4 regions of the Lentibacillus salinarum genome follow, and region 2 is predicted to be linked to each of the others. Evidence: riboswitches for the same ligand, from Rfam matches in the RefSeq annotation. Region 2 holds a riboswitch; each other region holds the start of a gene.

Region 1 (5,587 bases), on a different contig from region 2:
CGCCAAATGGTAGAAAAACGCAAATCCGGAGTAGAAAAACATCCCTTCCAGAAGCGCGGTATAGACCATTGTTTTCAGGATATTGTCAATTGACGGCTCCTCGACAAAGGCGTTGTATTGCCGTGTTATCGTGTCGTTCCGCTTCAGCAATACAGGGTCTTTGCGCCCGAGCTGAAACGACTCGTTCTGTTCACCGAGTGACACGACTGATGACAACACATACGAATAACTTTCATTATGGACGGCTTCCTGCTGGGCGATGACCGCCATGATCGACTGGACGGACGGATCGGTCGCGTACAGTGACAACAAGAGCGCCGTCCGAGTCTGCGGGGCGTCCAGCGTTGATAAGAGACCAATGATTTTCAAATACGCATCACGCTCTTCATTGGTCAGTGAAGCAAACTGGCGCAGGTCATCCGCCATGTTGACTTCATCTGCCTGCCAGTAATTTCCGATCAGCCGTTTGTACATTTTATACCAATGCGGATAAGCGATATCGTTCCAATTTAAAATGCCACTCGACTTTCCGCCGAACAGAGCTGTTGATTTGTTCGGGTTCATGGGTTCCAGGGTTTTCGCTTTCTCAAGCAAGACTTGGGACATTATACAGTACTCCTTCCAGCCAGTTTTTCACCAATTGTTCCTGCGAGCCGCGCGGTGACTGCTCGATTTTCAAGCCGGGCCATCTGCTTTCATAAAACCTAGCCAGTTTATCGACCGCCAAGCAAAACAGATCAGCACCGCCGAATTGGGTTTCCCCTGTGCCGAAAACCGCGACATTGTCCGGTTTATAGCCGACTTCCAGCACGAAATCTTTCACCTCATCAGGGGTGGCACCCATCTCCCAGGTGAAGGTGCCGATGAAAATTAGATCGTAACCCGCTGCATCAATTGGCGGGTCGATCCCTATCCGGTGCATATCCGCCGACACGCCATCCGCCGCCAAGTGCGCCGCAATGATGTCGGCTGTTTCCTTCGTATTGCCGCTGTAGGATAAATACGCAATCAGAGGTTTCAACTTTCACACCACTCACATTCTTCGATATCATTGGCCGTTGACCGGACATAATAGGTTGTTTTCAGGCCTTCGCGCCATGCCTGCAGATGCAAATCCAGTAAAACAGACGCCTTAATCGTATTCGGCACGTAAATATTAAACGAAATGCTCTGGTCGATATGCTTCTGCCGGGCCGCATTTTGTCTGACCGACCAGCGTTGATTCAGAATATATGCTGATCGGCGGTAAATGCCATAGGTTTGATGATCCAGTTCCGGTGCCGTAAACGGAATTTTGAAATCCTTCTTTTCTTCAAAATAAAACGGTTGGAACACCGGATCGATGCTGGCGGTTGAACCGGCAATCATCGACGTGGATGAATTCGGCGCGACCGCCATCAGATAGCCGTTGCGGATACCGTGTTCCGCGACGTTTCGCTGCAACTCACCCCATTTATCACCGGTATAGCCTTTATCAGCAAAATAGCGGCCCGTCTGCCACTTACTGCCTGCAAACGCCGGGTAGCTGCCTTTCTCCCGGCTCAGCTCCATGCTCGTTTTGATCGTCAAGTAAGCCATTTTTTCATACAGTTGATCGGCATAATCAACTGCTTCATCCGACTCCCACCCGATATTTTCTTTTGCCAGCAGATGATGCCAGCCAAATGTGCCAAGGCCGATGGCACGATATTTCTGATTGGTCATCTGTGTCTGTTTCAGCGGCAGGGTATTGATGTCAATCACATTATCAAGCATGCGGACCTGAATACGGATGAGCCGCTCCAACACCCGATCCGTTACGGCCCGCCCCAGGTTGATCGAGCTCAAATTGCAGACGACATAATCCCCAGATTTGTACTTTTTCACGATTGTTCCGTCCGCCTCGGTCAGTTCCTCCAAAAATTCTGTCGGTGACTGATTTTGCGTAATTTCCGTGCACAAGTTGGAGCAGTAAATCATGCCTTCGTGCGGATTATTATTCTGCCGGTTCACCTCATCCCGGTAAAACATGAATGGTGTACCGGACTCAAGCTGTGATTTCATAATCCGTTTCATAATATCAATCGCCGGGACAACGCGCTTTGTAAGCTGATGAGACGCGACACATTCAAGGTAGCGATCGCGCCACGAGCCCGATCCATTCGCCTCATCATAAAAGTCTTCGAGCGAAAAGCCCATCACCTGGCGCACTTCATGCGGGTCAAACAAATACCAATCGCCGCGCTTTTCCACCTGTTCCATAAAATAATCCGGCAAGCAGACACCGGTAAAAATATCGTGGGCGCGCAGCCGTTCATCGCCATTATTCAGCTTCAGATCGAGAAACCCTTCAATATCGGTATGCCAGACGTCCAAGTAAATGGCAATGGCGCCTTTGCGGGTGCCGAGCTGATCGACGCTGACCGCCGTGTTATTCAGCTGCTTGATCCATGGCACAACACCACTCGACATGCCTTTAAAGCCTTTAATCGAACTGCCGCGCCCCCGGACTTTCCCCATGTAAACACCGATGCCGCCACCGTTTTTGGACAAATTGGCAATATCGGTATTGCTGTCATAAATCGACTGCAGGCTATCATCAACCGTATCGATGAAGCAGCTTGACAGCTGACCGTGTGTTTTGCCGGCGTTTGTGAGCGTCGGTGTCGCAACAGTCATATACAAATGGCTCAGCGCCCAATAGGCTTCAGCGACATACCGGCTGCGTTGGGCCGGGTCTTCCTGCTGCATTAAGTGCATAGCAATCACCATCCACCGCTCCTGCGGCAGTTCGTAGATATTTTGATCGTGATCAGTAGCCAAATAGCGCGTCGTCAAGGTATAAAGGCCAAGATAATTGAACAGCTGGTCGCAGGCCGGGTCGATGATGCTGGCAAAATAATCGATCTCCTCTTTTGTGTATGTCTGCAGCAGCTCCGCCGTATAAATGCCTTTTTCGGTAAGGGTTTGGATGAGTCCATAAAAATCGCTGTAGCGCTCGCTAAAATCATAGCCCCTGTTGGCCGCAGCCTGTTTGTACAAGTCATGCAGATACAGCCGGCTGGCGACGAATGTCCAGTCTGGATTTGCCTCATCGATATTTTCAAGGGCGCGTTTGATTAAGTGATCGTTCGTAGCCGCTGCACCTTTCTTATGTATTTTTTCCATAAAAGTCTCTTTGTCGACCTGTAAGCCTTGTGTTGCCTGGTCAATCCGTTGTGTCAGTTCGTCATTCAAGACGATTGTCATGTGTTTGCCTCCTTTATGATCGCTTAGGGTCTCCCACCGTTTCCCCGGAACCCGTCCTAGCTCAATATAAAAAACCGCTCACCCAGGGGATGAACGGTATAAAACGACAGAAAATATGAACTATTTCCGTCGTTTCGCCATCGCTTGCCCCGAGGATTCGAACGCACGCGATGCGGCAGGTCTCCTGACTTGTGCTTCTCCCTACTGAGGGCCTTCCCATATAACCGCCGTGAAGCTGGTCATACAGTGGTTATCCCGTTCGTCCACACTCACAGTTGCGGGGACAGCTCCGGATTTACACCAGATTCCCTTTTTAAGACTAAGATGTCACCACAGCTCGCGAACACCATATATAGTGTGTCGGTTGAATTATTGTCAATATATATTGTATTTATAGCGTATCATAGAATCATAGGCAATGCAATAGATTTCCAAAAAAATGGCCGGAAGCCTGGCCGGGACGGAGGGATACAATATTTTTCTGACTATCCCTTGAACTTTTATCGAGTGTATGTTATGTTGATTCAAATGATATATTTTTCTTACTTCAATCCATTGAAGTGAGGTAGAGGTAGCGAAGACCATCAGTACACAATCAGAGAATGATGAGATTCAGGGACGATTGTGGAAAGGGGGATTCGCCGAAACGGCACAAAGCTCATACTTTCGCCGTTGGTTCTGCTATTGAACAAATACAGGACTGTCATATAGGTAACTATATGGAGGGCTATCTTGCGCTAAGAGACGGTTAAGTAACGTTTCTCATGCAACAGCGAACCCTCGTTGTTGTTTTTTTTATGGCAACAATGGGGATAGCCCTTTTTAATCTTTCAAAAGGGGTGTGTGAATGATGAATTTCGGTCAGGTATTAACAGCCATGGTGACCCCATTTGATCATCATGGCGATATCGATTTCGATGCCACACGAACATTGGTCAATGATTTAATCGCAAACGGCTCGGACGGCTTAGTAGTCGCCGGAACGACCGGAGAATCCCCGACGCTGACAGACACTGAAAAACTGGACTTGTTCCGCTTCACTGCACAAGTTGCTGATGGCCGTGTACCCGTCATCGCTGGAACCGGGTCTAATAACACACGCGCATCCATCGAGTTGACAAAACAGGCGGCGCAGACAGGTGTCGATGCGATCATGCTGACGACGCCCTACTACAACAAACCGTCCCAGGAAGGGCTGTATCAGCATTATAGAGCTGTGGCCCAAGCGACATCACTCCCTGTGATGCTGTACAATATCCCTGGCCGGAGCGCCGTGGGCATTGCACCAGAAACCATTATCCGGTTGGCGGAAATCAGCAATATCGTATCCGTCAAAGAAGCGAGCGCCAATCTTGATGCGATGACAAAGATTATCAGCAAAACGCCTGATGATTTCACGCTTTACAGTGGGGATGATAATTTGACACTTCCAGTATTGGCGATTGGCGGTACTGGCATCGTATCGGTCTCCGCCCATGTGATCGGGAATGATATACAAGAAATGGTGCAGAGCTTCACGAGCGGCAACGTCCAACGGGCAGCAGCCATTCACCAGGAAATCCTACCGGTGATGAAAGCGATGTTTGCTCAGCCAAGCCCGGCGCCGGTAAAAGCTGCCCTGAATATGACGGGTATTTCGGTTGGCGACGTGCGCCTGCCAATGCTTCCGCTGTCCAGCGACGAAAAACGGCAACTAAGCCAGATCCTACCACCGCATAAAGTGAAACTACATTCAACGGAACGGTTTTCTCCGTTGAATAACGAGGAACAAAGGCTAAATTCGCAACATCCTGTTGCAACGCCTTTGTGACCTGCGTCCTGCAGGCCCGAACAGAATCGGGCATTTACGGACAGTTAGCCGCCGTTTTGAGGTGGGTTAGTGGCCGTTATATGCGGGGAAAAGTGAAACTACATTCAACGGAGCGTTTTTCTGTAACTTTGGGATAAAGTTTGATTAAAAACACCTCATGGACCATACTTTGCAATAAATAAGAATCCATTTTGAAAAAAGATTGATCAAGATGGATTCTTTTAAGCAATTTTAAGATTATTTTTTAAAAATAATTGTCATTTTCTACCTACGTCTTATACAATCGCACCCTTGTTTTCCTTTCCCCATTTTAAAAAATTAGCTTACCCGAGATTTGATAAACCAATTCCTTAAATATTATGCTATTTTGATAATGCGATTTTTATATGGGCTAAGTGATGCTCTTCATGCCAAGCTAATTTTGCAACCTTTGTCGCTACTGTTATATTACCATTTAGCTGATGAACAAAACTTCGATCTAAATGCTCTTCCGTTAAACTATGACCCAAAGATACGATGCGCTCATTTATACCTTCCAACATTTTTATA
Region 2 (5,587 bases):
AAGTTGATGTTATGGGATGTGAAATAAAACAATTATAGATGATCATTGGCTACTACATATATTTTATTTTACGTTTACTTTCATCGAATTATCCGGCAAATCAACAATATTGCTCCTTCCACACTTGGAAAAACTTTACATAGGCTTTGACACGATATCTTTCAATCCCTTTCAAGCCAATACAGGATGCAATCACAGCATCATCCCTTAAACTTTTTATGATTGGTTAGATATAATATAATCTATATTTCACTAAAAGTCAAGAACATTTGTTCGTTTTTATCACTAAAATTAACTCATAAGGGGTAAAGAGGCGATTCAAACTCCCCCGAAGTGTTCATTTTTATTTAGCGAAAACTGTCTGCTTTAGTTTAGCAGTTATATAAGGCAAGCTTATATTATTAAAACTTAGTCAGCCCCTGCTTCAGTTTAATCCAAATTGTTCCAGTATATTTATTTAGTTCACCTCTAACAGAAAATTTTATTTATATTATCAATATTACACAACATTTTTCCTAATATTTGTATTATATTAGTACTTCTGGATTATCCATTTGTTTTCCTGCTTAAGATTGACATTATTTCCAGACATGGGCCGATACGGAACAACTGAAGAGGGTGGGGGTATCAGCGGGGGATATTGGAGAAGGATGATTCGCCTGTGCGTTTTTACTATTAAGAAGGACGATTTACACGATAATCGACCCAAAAATAAAAAAAGTGTCATGTTCAGCTGTAATGACACTTTTTTAACGGGAACCTACGTAGTGTAGTGATGAAGCAGCCTTCCACAATACCGATAACATTTAGAAAGTGACAGGCACTCAGGACCAACCTATGTTTGCACTAAACAGCGGCAGCGCTATATTGACATTTGCTTTATGAAATCATCTATGTAAGTTTGCAAAACATTTATCTTATTAACAAGCTCTTTTCTTGTTTCATTTGAAAGAGCTTCAGGGTTTTCCAGAGTGAGACAATTTTCCAAGTTGTTGCAGTTCCTTTCAATACTTTTTACATATCTTTGTAACTGTTTTTCATTAACCACCTGATCGGTGTACTTCTCCATTTCAATTATTAACTGATTCACATTATTTTGAACATCATCATATTCTTTTTTTATTTTATTCATCCGTTTTGAAATTTTATCCAAGTCGCCTTGTTTTAAATCATACTTCCTTTGCAATTCTTCTAATGCCGTTATGAGTTCCGGGTTCTTTAGTTTCGCTATATAATCGATCCTTGTTTTCTTGGATGATTGGATTTTAACATGGGATGGATTGGCTAATTCCTGTTTTTCCGGAAGATATATTAAATTACCGAAATATACAGCTTCTGAAACAGATAGATGATATTGTTGTAATTTTTGCGCTTCACTCCTTAAGACTTCTTGTTCATGCACAGACATTTGGTCTGTTGCATTTCTTAATCTGTACTTTCTTGATGTCTCCATAAACAAGCACCCTCCTTTTTTTAATACATATTACTTAGGAAGATTGTCCTATTCATGGTTCTTTTTAAAAACCAAACATTACCCTGCCTCTAGTTCATGACTCCTTTCGTCAACCATATCCCGGAAGTCCTAGTAACGGTTATTCATGGAACAACAGTTAAGATATATTATAATCAATGATAAATCCACTTTGAAAGACAACAGGCGAACATCAATGAAATCTGCACATAAAGGCGTTCTATACAAATCCCTTTTTTAAAATGTGATATCCCGACTAAAGCAAATCGCGCGTATAAATCCTCTCCCTCGAGTCATCTGTCACCCTGTTAGCAACTATGATATCCACATTGTGAAATAAAAATAGGAGAGATCGAATAAATCGACAAAAAGCGGGAAGTGACAGGCACGTGACTAATTGTGATGACATCCTCGATGACTTTGGACATCTTTTACAAACCTATCCGGTTGACAGATGAACGCATTTAAGAGATATTGAATTTAAGAGAAAGTATTTTTAGGTTAAAACTGTATACGCCTTATGGTGGCTTCGTATAGAAGCTGAAAAGGGAAGTTTGGTGAAAATCCAGCGCGGTCCCGCCACTGTAAAGAGGAGGCACATAGAAGAACCACTGTTAATGAACGGGAAGGGCTATGTGTTGATGAATCTGAGTCAGGAGACCTGCCATAAGGAAGAACATGAATTCCTACGGGAGATAGGAGGATGTTACGTGGAAATTTTTCAGGGCTCACTTGTAATGATTCCGTGTTCATAATGAGCTTATTCTCAAGCATCTTCGTATAGAAGGTGCATTTTTATTATTTTAAATTGAGGAGGAACGATTTTCTTGGAATCATTACCAGTCAGCTATTCAAAAATGACACAAACAAGATTAGTATTACCGCCGGATACGAATCACTTGGATACCATATTCGGAGGAAAAGTACTGGCATATATTGATGAAATTGCTGCATTGACAGCCATGAAGCACTCCAATTGTGTAGTCGTTACAGCGTCGATTGACTCTGTCGATTTTTTATCTTCTGCCAAAGTGGGCGATGCGTTAACTTTAGAGGCCAACATTACCAGGGCGGGACGTACATCGATGGAGGTGTATGTAAAAGTCTATGCGGATGATCTTCTTCATGGTAGAAAAGTTATGACGACGGAATCGTTCTTAACGATGGTTGCCGTCGATACAGAAGGAAATCCAAAATCAGTTCCTTCTATTATACCTGAAACAAAGGAAGAAAAGCGGCTGTATGATACCGCCCCGTCTAGGAAAGCTCACCGGCAAAACCGTTCAGCTCTAAGATGATTTTGATATACTTCCAACATTGCCCCAAGCATTACTTGATTATGCCTTACGCAATCAAGAATTGTTTTATTACATAAGACGGCAACTGTTGAGATTATAAAGATTGTATGCTCTTTGGACCCAATCTGGATCATGCCAGCGTAAGGTAAGCCGAGGCCAACCAATAATTTTGGGCTCGGCTTTTTTATGTGCTTCGATTATATGCGTCAGCGAATCAGAACAATTAAAAAGGCCAACATCCTCTGTGAATTGATTGGAAACGCTTGCTGACCTAATCTTATCAGTATTAATATGTTTGTTCATCCTCCTCTGAATTTCTCTAGCTTGTTTTATTTTTTTCTCATTTCAATCATGTTAGGCTGATCAACCGTACTTTTATCATGTGCTCAGTTAATAAATTGTTCACGCTCTTTTTCATCGTCAAATTTAATATCCATAGGAGTAACGTCTGCTACTTTTGGCATTTTTATTCGTCCCCCTTCGCAGCATAAACTCACCTCCATTAGAGTCTATGCTTAATTCTAGTTTAATTATACCTACATTTACCCTTTTTTCAATCATTCATGTTGAGGGAGTCAAGTTTTTGCAATAAGTTTCTCCCAACCTTTGTAATCGCAATCCCTATCCGACATCATTCACAAGCACTGATTCCTTACATCATCCGGATGAATCTTCTTTTCTTCCAATTCAATTAATGCGATAACTTCCAGCAAAGCATAGGCGGCATCTTTTCTGGTATATGCCTAGTTACCTTACCCACTCACTTAATTCAACTCCTTAATTCGTTATAACGGACATGGTTTAGAATTTTCCTCTATCCATGCCCGTTTTAATTTCTCTTATGATTTCAGCGAACGCAAAGACTTAAACTCCTATGCCGTTTCCCGGAAAATAAGACTCTTGAGATGACCGGATTCCTCATCATCTTTATTTAAATCTTCAATAACAGCCGATAATTCCACACGTACCCACCATTGCAGCGAAAAATTCGGGTGGAGCTGCGGAACCCTAAGGTCAATTCATCCCCGCGGTTTAACAAAGCGTGAACAGCTTGTACATATATGCCAGGGACATAACCAAGCTGCAGACCATCTTGCGTTTTTATGCTAATAGCAAAAAGATCCACCTCATTGTCATGATCCAACTCTGCTATTAGTCGATCTCCTATATGGACAATGTCAGTCCAGTTATCAGGAACGTTACTTAAATTGGTCCTCCCCAATTAATTAAGACACTAATGATTAAGGCGACCCAAGATATACAGATTGCTGTCATGACGAACGGAAAAATATACCGAATCCATCTTCCATAAGGCACCCTACATAATCCAAGCATTGCCATTAACCCACCTAATGTAGGTGAAAATATATTTGTAAGACCATCACCAATTTGGAACGCTAAAATTGTCGTTTGCCGTGTAATGTCTAACATATCACCAACAGGAACCATAATGGGTAACGTCACGGCTGCTTGACCACTGCCACTTGGAATCAAAATATTAATAATCGACTGGGATATTGTCATGAATACAGCAGCCAGCGTTGTTGGTAAATGTTCTAGTACCGAGACAAGACCATGAGCAACGGTATCGCTGATATTTCCATGGTTCATCACGACTTGAGTGGCCATGGCAACACCAATCAGAATAGCTGCTAATGCACTCGGTTCAAGTGCTTTCGCAAATACATGAGCGATTTGACTAGCATTCATTCTTGCAATAATCCCACAGACAATGCCTATCATAAGGTATATCGCGGCAACTTCATTGATATACCAACCTTGTGTAAAAATGCCAAATAGCATAACAATAATCCCTGCGATAAACACAAGTAACATGGCAATATCCTTTTTTCTCATGTGATAGGAACCAAGTGGTTTACTAAGTGTCATGTCTGAGGTATCAATGTCATAAGCAAGGCTTTTATCCCGGTTCCTTAAAATCTTTTTAAAATATCTAACGTTAAAATAAGCTAATACAGATAACGTAACAACCACTAAGATACTTCTAAAAAGCCATCCTGAGAAAAGTTGCATTTCCGCTATCCTATGCCCGACACCTACCGTATAAGGATTGAACGGAGAAAGGCCAAATCCTACTAGCACACCGCCTATGGCAATACCCGCACCGAGCATGGCATCTCCACCTATTGCAACACTTAATAAAACTGCAATTGGAACAAGCGCGATATTATTTTCAAGGCCAATAAATATCCCGAAAAATCCGTAAACAAATGTCATAATAACATCAACAAGAAAACGCCTTTTAATACCAACTTTACGAACGAATGTCCCAACTGTATTTTCAAGCATCCCCGTTTTTTCTAACAGTCCAAACATCATGGCCGCGGCAAATGTGACAAAGACGATATCTGACATTTCTTGAAACCCTTCAGGAATCGCAGTAAATAAATCCATAATGCCTACAGGACTGTTCTCTATGTATTCAAATGACCCAGGAATGGTTCGAGTTGTATCATTAACGGTTTCCCTTTCATAAGATCCAGCCGGAATAATATACGTCAAAATAGCTGCGGCAACAACAATATAAAATAATAATGCCAATGGATGTGGAATGCGATCCAGCCATTTTTTACGTTTCTTTTCATTCTGCATCGTTAGTCTCCCTTGATGTTAAGTTTAATCAATACGTCTATTGCTTAATAGTAATGCCTGTTCTTATATGTGCCATTGAATACAGACTCATTTCGCCCGCAACAAATAACGTCCTTCAGCTCATATTGCCGCTATTTCTGAAAGGTTTTGAAATATTGCTTTGATTTTTATTCTGTATCATTGATGTTATCCTCCTTGTCGTTTA
Region 3 (5,587 bases), on a different contig from region 2:
ACGCACTTGTACAGCAGATGATATCAAGCTGATCATTCATAAATTGCTGTTGGATGGTAACTCTGTCCAGTTGATCCATCCCGCCATGATAAAACGCAATACGATGATCTGATAGGTTCTCAGATAAACAGGCAGCAATTTCTTCTGTTTTCCGTTTGCTTGAAAAATATATCAGTGTCGGGACGCGATATTTTTTCAATAATTCGGTTATGATCACCTGTTTTTCCCGGTCGTCGTTAACCTTCTCCACCATCAACGTTATATTTTCCCGGTCCATCGGATAAATATGATCGACCATCCTGGGCCGGTTCAGCACTGTTTTAATATCCAGCTGGACCTCTTTGGTGGCAGTCGCACTTAGGGCCAGTACCGCCGGGTTATGTAATTGGTACAAAATATCTCCAAGACGTAAGTAGTCAGGCCTGAATTCATGTCCCCACTGGGAAATGCAATGGGCCTCATCGACGACGAATAAAGCGATGTTCACGCGCCTGAGATGCCTGATTACTTCATTTTGCTGCAGGAGTTCCGGTGACAGATAAATCAGCTTGTACTGTTCCAATTGTTGTAAAACCTGCGTCTTCTCGCCCGGAAGCATAAAGCTGTTCAGTGCGGCAACTCTTTTGATTCCGATTGCTTTTAACTGTTTAACCTGATCCTCCATTAAAGAAATAAGCGGCGAAACAACAATCGTCGTTCCGTCTAACAGGGTTGCAGGTAACTGATAGCAGAGTGACTTTCCAGAACCTGTCGGAAGTACCCCCAACACATCGCTGCCTCGCATGACATCTTCAATAATTTCTTCCTGTCCCGGACGGAATCCGGAAATATGAAATTGTTTCTTCAACTGCTCTGTCAGCATATCTTTTATCAATGGCATCACCTGGCTACGATATTTTTTCCACGGCCAAAACGAGTCTTATTTGGAAATAACTGATGGTTTCACTGACTTCCTGCTTAATATTCTTGAGTTTAAAGGATACTGTCTTGTCAATAGCCGCCCGAATTTCCGCCTGTTCCGTCGGCGTTACGTAGTGTTCAAGTGGGAACGTTTGATCATAAAGGGCGATTTCGACCATATGATCATAGATGGTATTTAATTTCAGTTGGCGCATCTCAGCTATTTCCTCTGCCGAATAGTGCCTGTCCAAATATTCTCTGGTTTTACTCGCCGAATTCGTCAACGGTGTCGTTTGCGGCAGTTCATAAACCATTTGTGCCAGAAAAGGGTAGGCCTTCGTATTCTGATTGATGACTGTCAGCATCTGATGCATAATCGCCATTCGGATTAAAGGAATATCAATTTGTTTCAGACTATAATGATTCGCAAGCTGAAAACTGTTCATCCCGTAATGGTTATAACTTGTCAGACTGTCAACAACGATACTTGCTTCTCTTTCCGGAAAAAGCTGCAGCAGCCTAAAAAGCTCATCATAAAGCTGGTTCAGGAAACATGTCCGATGGTTTTTCCATTTAAGGTATTGTGTTTTTACCCAATCCGCCACAACCGGTTTGTCAATAATTGGAATGAAATGGAAATGATTCACTTTACTGTTTGTCATGGTTTGGATAAGTAGCAGCAGGCGTTCCCAAAAAACCGAAGCTTTACGATGGTAGAGCAGCCCCTTGAAGTATTGGATAGGCCCGTACGTATCCTGCTGCTCCATCCTGTGTTTCCCTTTGCTGGTTGGCAAACCAGCGTTTTGGTTAGTGAATGTAAGCAGGTTAAGTTCAGATAATCTATGTATGTGCTCGTCAAATGCTTGTTTCTGTAACGTCGGATAAATTCCATAAAAATCATTCAACTGATAAATATGTGCATCTTGGACCGTTTGGATTGAACGTTTCCCGGTCAGCAAATGATAGACGGCCGAAACGCTTCTACTCCCATGAAACTTGGCATAACTTGTTAAGACGATAGCATCAAACAACAACAGCTCACCCCCCCTTCAGCCAACATATCCCATGATAAAACGTTGGGCTGTCATTCACATCATAACATGTTACAGCCAAGTTGAAATGTGTAACATACCGATTTATAATAAAAGATAGGCGTTGAAAGTTGTTTTACTGGTGGGGAGGCGTTTCATGCCAAAATATACAATCGTTGATCAGGAAACATGCATTGCCTGTGGTGCATGCGGTACCACAGCTCCGAATATATATGATTATAACGATGAGGCACTGGCCTATGTCGTTCTGGATGACAATGAAGGGACTGCTGAAGTACCTGAAGTATTGGAAGACGATATGTTGGATGCCTGTGAAGGATGTCCGACCGATTCAATTAAAGTCGCTGATCAGCCATTCCTTGGGGATCCAGAAAAATATGAAGCTGGGTGAAGATGGAGTCATGTCTGACGTATTCGATGACGGATTCCTGTCTGACGTATTCGATGACGGATTCCTGTATACCATCATATAAAAAGAAAAGCCAAACTGAGAAAGGCGCTCCTGTCCTATTACAAAGGAACGCTTTTCTATGTGTTAGTGATTCGTATTCTGCAACTGAAAACGGTTCGTGGCATATTTTTTGAAAAAATGGCTGATGATTGGATACAGCACGAATATGAAGACAGCATTTCCAATCGCATGATATGTGTCAAACGGCAGGCCAGCCAAATAATAGGACCAAAACTTCCCGGCGATCGAATATGTTGTTAACGATATGATAAAGCCATAAAAATAACCGCAGATGACCGCATATACATAAATCGGCAGCCGACCCGGATATTTGCCGATCCAGCCGCTTACTAATCCGATGAGCACCCAGGATGTGACCTGCCATATGGTCCAAACCCCCATTCCCAGTAGCATGTTCGACAGAAATGTTGTCAATACCGCCAGGATGACAGCTGCAAGCGGGCCAAGCACCAACCCGCAGATGATAATCAAAGATGTGACCGGTTGGACATTGGGAAGAAAGGCAAATACACTTCTTCCGACAACCGCAAGAGCAGCGAGTAACGCCAGCAGCGTCAGTTTATATGTATTCATTCATTATTCCCATGCCTGGTAATCAAATGTTACGTTATCACCCGGAGACAGTTCATATTCGGCAGCACCCACATTTGCCTTTTCACCATTAACCTCGAAAATCCACGCCTTTTGTTCATCTTCTTCAGCGGAAACACGTTCAATGGACGTTATAAATTGGCCATCTTCCTCAGTCTCCACATAAAAGTTTTCCTGCAGTACATCCATTAAAATGGCGCCTTCTTCAATTGCAATTTCTTTTTCATCAATGTATTCTTTCCCATTATCCTGGCTTATCGTAATACGAATCTCGTCTTCACTAAGTTCTCCATCTGTATTTTCATTTGTAGCAGTCTGCAAATTACCATTGTTTGATTCGGTTTGGTTTTCTTCCCCGGCACCACAGCCTGTCATCAGTCCAATAACAACGAGTAATATTGCTAAAGGCAACCACCATTTGTTCATTTTCCAATTCCTCCTATGTCTCTGTTTGTGTGTGGAGAAGCGGGCGCGGGAACCAAAACCTGACTGGTACGCGTATGTCACCCACCCAAAATAAAAAAAAGCCAACCTCCTTCAAGCGGTTGTTCAAAGGTCGGCTTATCAGACAATCGAAACATACAACAGTACCATATGGCAGTTCCGGTTGTCCCAAACACTCAAATCCCCGAAGCATTGAAACATGCGATGCTGGCAGGTCTACTGACTTCATGATGCTCACCTACTTTAAGCCCTTCCCATATGGTCAGCCCATACAGTGGTTAACGCTTATTTCGTCGATCACTTACAGTTGCGAGGACAGTTCCAGATTCGCACTGGATTCCCTATTAAGTGAATACACCAACATCTCGTATTCCTATTTCGTTGCAAAACTATCGTAGCATAGGGATGCTGTTTTTTCTAGGCATGATGATAAACAATTTTTACAAGGGAAGCCTGATGTCAAACATTGTCCCTTCATTCAGTTTGCTTTGTACGGTGATGGTCCCATCATGCGCTTCGACAATATTTTTGGCAATGGCCAGACCAAGTCCTGTTCCTTTCTTTCTGCCGTTGCGTGTCCGTGATTTATCAGCCTTGTAAAAACGTTCAAACACAAACGGTATATCTTCTTCCGGTATACCGCTACCGTTATCCTCTATGGATACATGCAGTTCAGTGGCAGTCCCCTCAACAACAACTTTGACATAACCATGTTGCTTTGTATGTCTGATGGCATTATCAATCAAGTTCGTGAAAACCTGTTCAATTCGATCGGTATCGATAGAAATCATTGATACCGACAGATGCCTTTCAGATATTAATTGAACATGACTTTCCTCAGCAATCCCTTTAAACTTTTTTAAAATGCGTTCTACAAACGATTCGGCGTCAATCATCGTCTTGTCTAGCCGGGTATGGCCTGCTTCCATTCGGGCTAGGTCCAGTAATTCATTAACAAGCCTGCCCATCCTGAGGGACTCTTCATGAATAATCTGTGCCAGCTCGTTCTTTTCTTCTGTTGATTCCGCAACATCATCAACAATTGCCTCGCTATATCCCTGCAGCATTGAAATCGGCGTCCGTAATTCATGGGAAACATTAGCAATAAAATCTTTACGCATCTTGTCCATCTGTCTTTCTTCTGTCATATCCCGGATAACCGCGACAGCTCCGCGCACATACGTCTGGTCATATAACGGTGTCATGATCATGACCCATGTACGCCCCTGTGTATTGATTTCGCGGATTACTTCTTTTTCCCCGTGGATGACACTGCGTAATGTTTCGTTTAATGGCTCGGGGGCTGTCAGATGATCGTCCTCAGGCTCCATACCATTTTCATAATATAGATTGTGTATAAATTGTTTTGCTGGCGGATTGGTCACGAGCATATCCCCGTTGCGGTTCAACGTAATGACCCCATCAGCCATCGAGCTGACAATGTTGGAAATTTGCTCCTTTTCCTGCCTTAAGGCATTAATATGAAATTTCAGCTGTCTGCCCATCCGGTTAAAGGCCATCGCCAGTTCACCGATCTCATCATGGGTCAGAATCGGCACTTTCGTATTAAATTCCCCTCTTGTCAAATCAAGCGCGGCCTCTCTCATTTTTATCAATGGTGATGTGATTCGTGTTGACAGAAAGAAAGCGAAAATAGTCGTTAAAATAATGGCAATCCCGGCAGCCAGAAAGATGATTTTAGTCGTCTCCGCTTTGGTCTGATTGACAATATCCAGGGATTGGTAAATAAAGACAGCGCCACCCTGCTCGATCGGAGTACCGACAATCATGGCTTCAACATGACTGCTCGGGAGCATTGTATCTTTTTTAACATCCTGACCGTTGGTGAAAACATCCCTCAAGTCTTCATCATTCCGCAGCCATTGTGGATCAAGTTCGTTTAAATCATTATCCGTACTGTCAGATGTCCGTGATGTCCCATCATCATAAATAACGGCAAGCCGGCTTACCGGGTCTTTTACCAATTCTGCATTTTCCAGCGCCAGTGCCTGATCATCATGTTGTTCAACGATACGGGACACTTTTGTTGCTGTCTGCATCATTTCTTTTTCAGCTTCATTGACATGAAAGGTTTCAAAAAACTCCAATAATAAAATCGTTAAAATAA
Region 4 (5,587 bases), on a different contig from region 2:
GCGATGGCTGTGGATAACCCTCCAAAGCCAACAAGAAATGTAATGTAGGAGTCGGCGCTAAAACGGGGGATATTCATAACGCTATGTCAGTATAAAAGATAACGTAACGTGATGTTCAAGCGTATTTTGAATATTTTTTCATAAATGGCTTGTTTTGTGATAAGTCACGCACGGTAGATTTCGGTGTGAAAGCCCATGTATTTTTTTTGAAGGGACGTGATTTGTAAACCTTTACTATATTCAGATTATTTATCTGACTTTTTGAAACAAATTTTCCCAATAATTCGTACAACTAAATAAGAACTGCGAAGGGACGATTGTATAGTGGAATCAACGATTTATTTCTCTGATAACTTTTTCTGTGCTGGTGTAACTGAAATATCTAATGGAAGGGAAAAGACGATTGGGTCACTAGCCTAAAGATTGGGGGTTGCCAGGAACAGTTTCAGGAATGGGTTAAAGTCGCCTGTGCAAAAGTTGCCGAAAGAAAAACACGAAATTCTGGAAAAAATGTTGAAATTTATAGAAGGGCGTTGTAAAAATGGAAGAGGATCACAGATATCGAAAAGCGAAAGAAAAGGTAGAACGACTCAAAGCATTTTACATTCATGTAACTGTTTATATATTAGTCAGTATTCTACTCTTGATAATCAATATGATAACGTTTGATGGCTATTGGTGGTTTCTATATCCGCTAGGAGGTTGGGGAATAGGTGTGATAATTCACGGTTTAACAACATTTGCAGATGGTATTTTAGGTCGGGATTGGGAAGAGAAAAAGATAAAAAAGTACTTGGAAAAGGATAGAGATAATAAACATTAAACGACTTTCATGAAAAGTATTAGTATATAAAAAATATCTTAATCAACTCAGCCTCATAAAGGATAGTATTTTTATAACACAAGTGGGCACAAATCTTGAATAAAAATTACGTCCTTTTCCAGTTAATCGGGGCAAGTTATGTAATAGCAGAAGGGTTATTCTTAAGATAAATAGTAGTTATAAATCCCTCTTTCCACACCAGGTTTCCGATTACCGCTTTTTAAAAACAGTCTGATTCATAAACAAATCAGACTGTTTTCTCCTCTGCAATTGTTAAGGGCGACTCCTGCTCCAATAATTCTGTTACCTCATTTTTGTTATTCATAATGGCAATAAGTGGCTTATGGGATGCTAACGCTTCACTTGAAACGAATGCATAGGAAACGATAATAATGACATCGTCTTTTTGTACGAGCCTTGCTGCCGCTCCATTCAAACAAACAACACCCGATCCTCTTTTGCCGGGGATGACATACGTTTCTAGGCGGGCACCGTTATTGTTATTGACAATTTGTACCTTTTCATGTGGCAAGATATCGACTTGATCCAGAATATCCTGGTCAATTGTAACACTACCGACATAATTTAAATTTGCTTCCGTTACACGCGCACGATGAATCTTACTTTTCATCATAGTACGAAACATACCATTGCCTCCTAGCTATACCGAGTGATGATTTCTCCGCTTTTGTCGAGAAGCAGATTGTCTATTAATCTGGCTCTTTCAAAGTAAACAGCAGCAGCAAGGATGATCCGCTGATTAATCGATGACACAGGTTCTAATGCCGGATAACTTAGTAATTCAACATAATCAATGTTTCCCGATATGTGATGGTTCATTGTTTCTGTGACGTCATGAATAATCTTATCCGGGTTTTGTTCACCGCGGCGAATGAGCTGTCGTCCATGTTGTAATCCTTTATATAGCCAAACGGCCTCACCTCGCTCTTGTTCAGTCAGGTTCACATTACGACTGCTTTTCGCCAGTCCATCCGTTTCTCTGACCGTTGGCAATCCAACTAATTCGATCGGAAAATTCAAATCATCGATTAATGCGTCCACCACCGCTGTTTGTTGGGCATCTTTCAAACCGAAATACACTTTATCCGGACTGATAATATGAAATAGTTTCGTTAATACTGTCAGGACGCCATCAAAATGTCCGGGACGCGAACGACCGCACAAAACATCGGTCCGTCCTTTTATCCCCAGTTGAATCAGCATTGGATTTGGATACATATCAGCAACGGTTGGAATGAATAATACATCAACGCCTGCCTTTTCAGCCTGAAGTACATCAGCTTGCTCATCTCTTGGGTAATTTTCATAATCTTCATTTGGGCCAAACTGTAATGGATTAATAAAAATACTCGCTGCGACGACATCATTTTCTTTTTTCGCTTCCCGCATCAGGTTTAGATGGCCTTCATGAAGAAACCCCATTGTAGGAACGAAACCAATCTGTTTGTTTTGAGTACGGTAATCTCTCATTAATTGTTTCATGTCTTGAATCGAACGTATAACTTTCACTTTATTTCTCTCCTTATTCACGTTCAGGTAAGGCATCTTTATTTTTCATAAAGAAAGAATGGTCATCAGAAGGAAAGTTTTCTTGCTTCACATCTGAAATGTAAGCTTCTAGCGCTTCTGTACCGCTATCATTAAAATCGGTATACGGTTTCACAAATTTTGGCAGACGGTCAACGCCGTATTTCAGGATATCGTGATAGACTAGGACCTGTCCATCACAATTGACACCCGCACCAATTCCGATCGTTGGAATATTGATAGAATTTGTTACCATCTTAGCCAGTTCTGTCGGAACACACTCTAAAACGAGTGCAGCAGCGCCATGGTCCGCCACTTTCTTAGCATCATCCAGAAGTTTTTTCGCAGTGGTTTTATCTTTCCCCTGAACTTTGAATCCGCCGAGCACATTAACCGACTGAGGTGTTAATCCTAAATGCGCAATAACCGGTATCCCCGCTTCTGTTAAACGCTCTATGAAAATAAGTATGTCCCCGGATGCACCTTCGACTTTCAAGCTTTGGGCATTCGTTTCCTGAAAAATCTTTTTCGCATTTCTTAGTGATTCTTCCAGTGAAATGTGATAGGACATAAATGGCATGTCAACAGCTATGAATGTATTCGGTGCGCCGCGTTTGACTGCCTTTCCGTGGTGGATCATGTCTTCAATCTTTACCTCAACGGTTGACTCATAACCGAGTACAACCATCCCTAATGAGTCACCAACGAGGATCATATCTATTCCGGCTTGTTCCGCCTGCTTGGCAGACGGGTAATCATATGCCGTGACCATGGTAATCTTTTCATGATTTTCTTTCATATTTTTTAAATCTAAAATACGAAGCATGATAACACCCTTTCTTTTTTAATAGAATTCTCGCCGTTCGAGTATATTGATATTATTATACAGGATAAGAGACAAAAATGTACATACAATTTCAAAATCAGCAAGGGTCTAAAAACTGCTGTTAAGCTTAAAAATAGGAATTGATGAAAAACTGTGGAGGGCCGCTCATCACCAGATGAACGCCTTTTTCTCCGTGAAGCAGCCATGCTCGGTCGCTCATAGAGAGGGAATAGGTTACATAGAAACGTGACAGATTTTGTAACTTTATGTATAATCGGAATCAGCGAATAACTAAATCGTTTTGGGTACAGGTGATTTCAATGTGTGAAATCTTAATAGGGAAGTTGGTGAAAGTCCAACGCGGTCCCGCCACTGTATTTGCGAGCGAGCTGTCATGACCACTGTACATAAGTATGTATGGGAAGGGAAGATGCAGCAAGTGATGACCATGAGCCAGGAGACCTGCCTGCTGCCTTTCGTGCACCAATGCCTACGAGGAATAGGAAGGTGTAAAGGGACAGGTTTATCTTGACTGCTCTTTTACATAGCCATCTTCATTTCTCGTGAAGATGTTTTTTTATTTGCGCAAAATACATGAGGGGGTATCGAAGTGAAAAAGTTTTTATCGTTTTTTCTATTAGTGATGCTGACGTTTGGTCTTTTGATTGGTTGCAGTTCTGAAAGTCCCGATTCTGAAAATGGGGCTGAGAGCACAGATGAGAACACGGAGCAAACAGCGACGGAGGAATCAGCTTTTCCGCTGACGGTAACCGATGCGCTTGATCATGACATGACCATTGATGAGAAACCGGAGCGGATCGTCTCCTTAATTCCGAGCAATACCGAAATTGCTTTTGCACTAGGATTGGAAGATGAAATCGTCGGTGTTTCTGATCATGATAATTATCCGCAAGAGGTAGAGGAAAAAGAAAAGGTAGGCGGTATGGAACTGAATGTGGAAGTGATTATCAGTTTGGAACCGGACCTTGTGCTGGCACATGCTTCCGGTGCACATAACTCTGAAGAAGCATTACAACAGATTCGCGATGCCGGCATCAATGTGTTTGTGGTTCACGATGCACAGCAAATTGATGAGACGTATGAATCGATTGAACAGATCGGACAAATGACGGGTACAGAAGAAGCGGCAGAAGAAATTGTCGGCAATATGAAAGAGGAATTTGCGTCACTGCATGAAAAGACAGCGGCTATCAGTGATGATGAACGTCAGTCTGTCTTTTTTGAAGTAGCACCTGCACCGGAAATTTTCACGGCAGGTCAAAACACATTTTTTGATGATCTCCTGCAGATCGTCAATGCAGATAATGCAGCACAAGAGCTGGACGGCTGGGTTCAGATCGATCCCGAAGCTATTGTGGAATTAAACCCGGATGTCATGATAACGACGTATGGCGATTATGAAGATGATCCAGTCGAACAAGTCTTGAATCGTGATGGTTGGGGTGACGTGAACGCGGTAGCGAATGAGGAGGTTTTTGATGTTCATTCCGACCTTGTAAGCCGTCCGGGGCCCCGTTTAGTGGAAGGTGCAAAGGAGATCGCTGAAGTTGTCTATCCGGAACTTTTTGACGAATAATCATCTATTTGCATATGTGCTGGCATTTGCCTTCTTACTTGTATCGATGCTGACGGCCATATCCGTTGGCAGCGTATCTGTTCCTGTTTCAGATATCGTCAAAATTATTGGTGCACATGTTTTTCGCTTACCGATAGCTGATCAGGTCGATCCAATGTACATGAATATTGTTTCGCAAATTCGATTGCCGAGAGTGCTCCTTGCCGGTTTGGTTGGGGCCTCTCTGGCGATTGCAGGAGCGGCATTCCAGGGTCTGCTTCGAAATCCATTGGCAGATCCGTATATTTTAGGTGTCTCATCCGGTGCTTCCGTGGGCGCAGTTGCGACGTTGTTTTTTAGCATTTCGATTCCTTTTCTCGGACTTTATACGTTGCCGGTTTTAAGTATAGCGACTGCTTTAGCAACCATTTTACTTGTGCTGTTTTTCGCCAGAAGAGTGGACCGAACGATGCGGGTGGAGACGATTATTTTAACAGGCATTATATTCAGTTCATTTCTGGGCTCCTTTATATCCTTAATTATTGCGTTGACGGATGACCAACTACAGCAAATTATGGGATGGCTGCTTGGCAGTGTATCTGCAAGGGGATGGAGCCATATCGGTATTATTGTGCCGTTTTTCATCCTGGGATCTTTGCTGCTTTTAATGAACACCAGCGAGTTAAATGCGATGTCATTTGGGGAAGAACGGGCACAGCATCTTGGTGTTGATGTCGAAAAACGGAAATTGGCGGTCCTTGTTGCCGGATCGATCCTAACTGGCGCGGCAGTGGCTGTTTCCGGAGCAATCGGT

What was found. A riboswitch is a leader RNA that binds a small molecule or an ion and turns the genes downstream of it on or off. The one in region 2 is predicted to bind cobalamin.
Region 1: another riboswitch for cobalamin. It lies ahead of ACFQ4A_RS06765 (ribonucleoside-diphosphate reductase subunit alpha); the one in region 2 lies ahead of ACFQ4A_RS09690 (acyl-CoA thioesterase).
Region 3: another riboswitch for cobalamin. It lies ahead of ACFQ4A_RS02700 (DUF4430 domain-containing protein); the one in region 2 lies ahead of ACFQ4A_RS09690 (acyl-CoA thioesterase).
Region 4: another riboswitch for cobalamin. It lies ahead of ACFQ4A_RS00170 (ABC transporter substrate-binding protein); the one in region 2 lies ahead of ACFQ4A_RS09690 (acyl-CoA thioesterase).

What each region holds. Positions count from the first base shown of each region.
Region 1 is NZ_JBHTNH010000012.1:787-6,373, reverse strand. Features, by position in the region: gene ACFQ4A_RS06775 (ribonucleotide-diphosphate reductase subunit beta) at 1-606, opposite strand, end outside; gene ACFQ4A_RS06770 (flavodoxin) at 587-1,021, opposite strand; gene ACFQ4A_RS06765 (ribonucleoside-diphosphate reductase subunit alpha) at 1,018-3,228, opposite strand; cobalamin riboswitch at 3,386-3,578, opposite strand; lysine riboswitch at 3,787-3,966, shown strand; gene dapA (4-hydroxy-tetrahydrodipicolinate synthase) at 4,079-5,038, shown strand; gene ACFQ4A_RS06755 (YfiT family bacillithiol transferase) at 5,401-5,587, opposite strand, start outside.
Region 2 is NZ_JBHTNH010000020.1:87,465-93,051, forward strand. Features, by position in the region: gene ACFQ4A_RS09685 (hypothetical protein) at 863-1,453, opposite strand; cobalamin riboswitch at 1,976-2,154, shown strand; gene ACFQ4A_RS09690 (acyl-CoA thioesterase) at 2,299-2,769, shown strand; gene ACFQ4A_RS09695 (YfcC family protein) at 3,973-5,382, opposite strand.
Region 3 is NZ_JBHTNH010000002.1:382,369-387,955, forward strand. Features, by position in the region: gene ACFQ4A_RS02680 (RecQ family ATP-dependent DNA helicase) at 1-880, opposite strand, end outside; gene ACFQ4A_RS02685 (helix-turn-helix domain-containing protein) at 888-1,934, opposite strand; gene ACFQ4A_RS02690 (ferredoxin) at 2,089-2,343, shown strand; gene ACFQ4A_RS02695 (ECF transporter S component) at 2,488-2,997, opposite strand; gene ACFQ4A_RS02700 (DUF4430 domain-containing protein) at 3,001-3,441, opposite strand; cobalamin riboswitch at 3,652-3,836, opposite strand; gene ACFQ4A_RS02705 (ATP-binding protein) at 3,900-5,587, opposite strand, start outside.
Region 4 is NZ_JBHTNH010000001.1:26,300-31,886, reverse strand. Features, by position in the region: gene ACFQ4A_RS00190 (2TM domain-containing protein) at 542-823, shown strand; gene panD (aspartate 1-decarboxylase) at 1,071-1,469, opposite strand; gene panC (pantoate--beta-alanine ligase) at 1,481-2,353, opposite strand; gene panB (3-methyl-2-oxobutanoate hydroxymethyltransferase) at 2,367-3,197, opposite strand; cobalamin riboswitch at 3,490-3,681, shown strand; gene ACFQ4A_RS00170 (ABC transporter substrate-binding protein) at 3,808-4,794, shown strand; gene ACFQ4A_RS00165 (FecCD family ABC transporter permease) at 4,766-5,587, shown strand, end outside.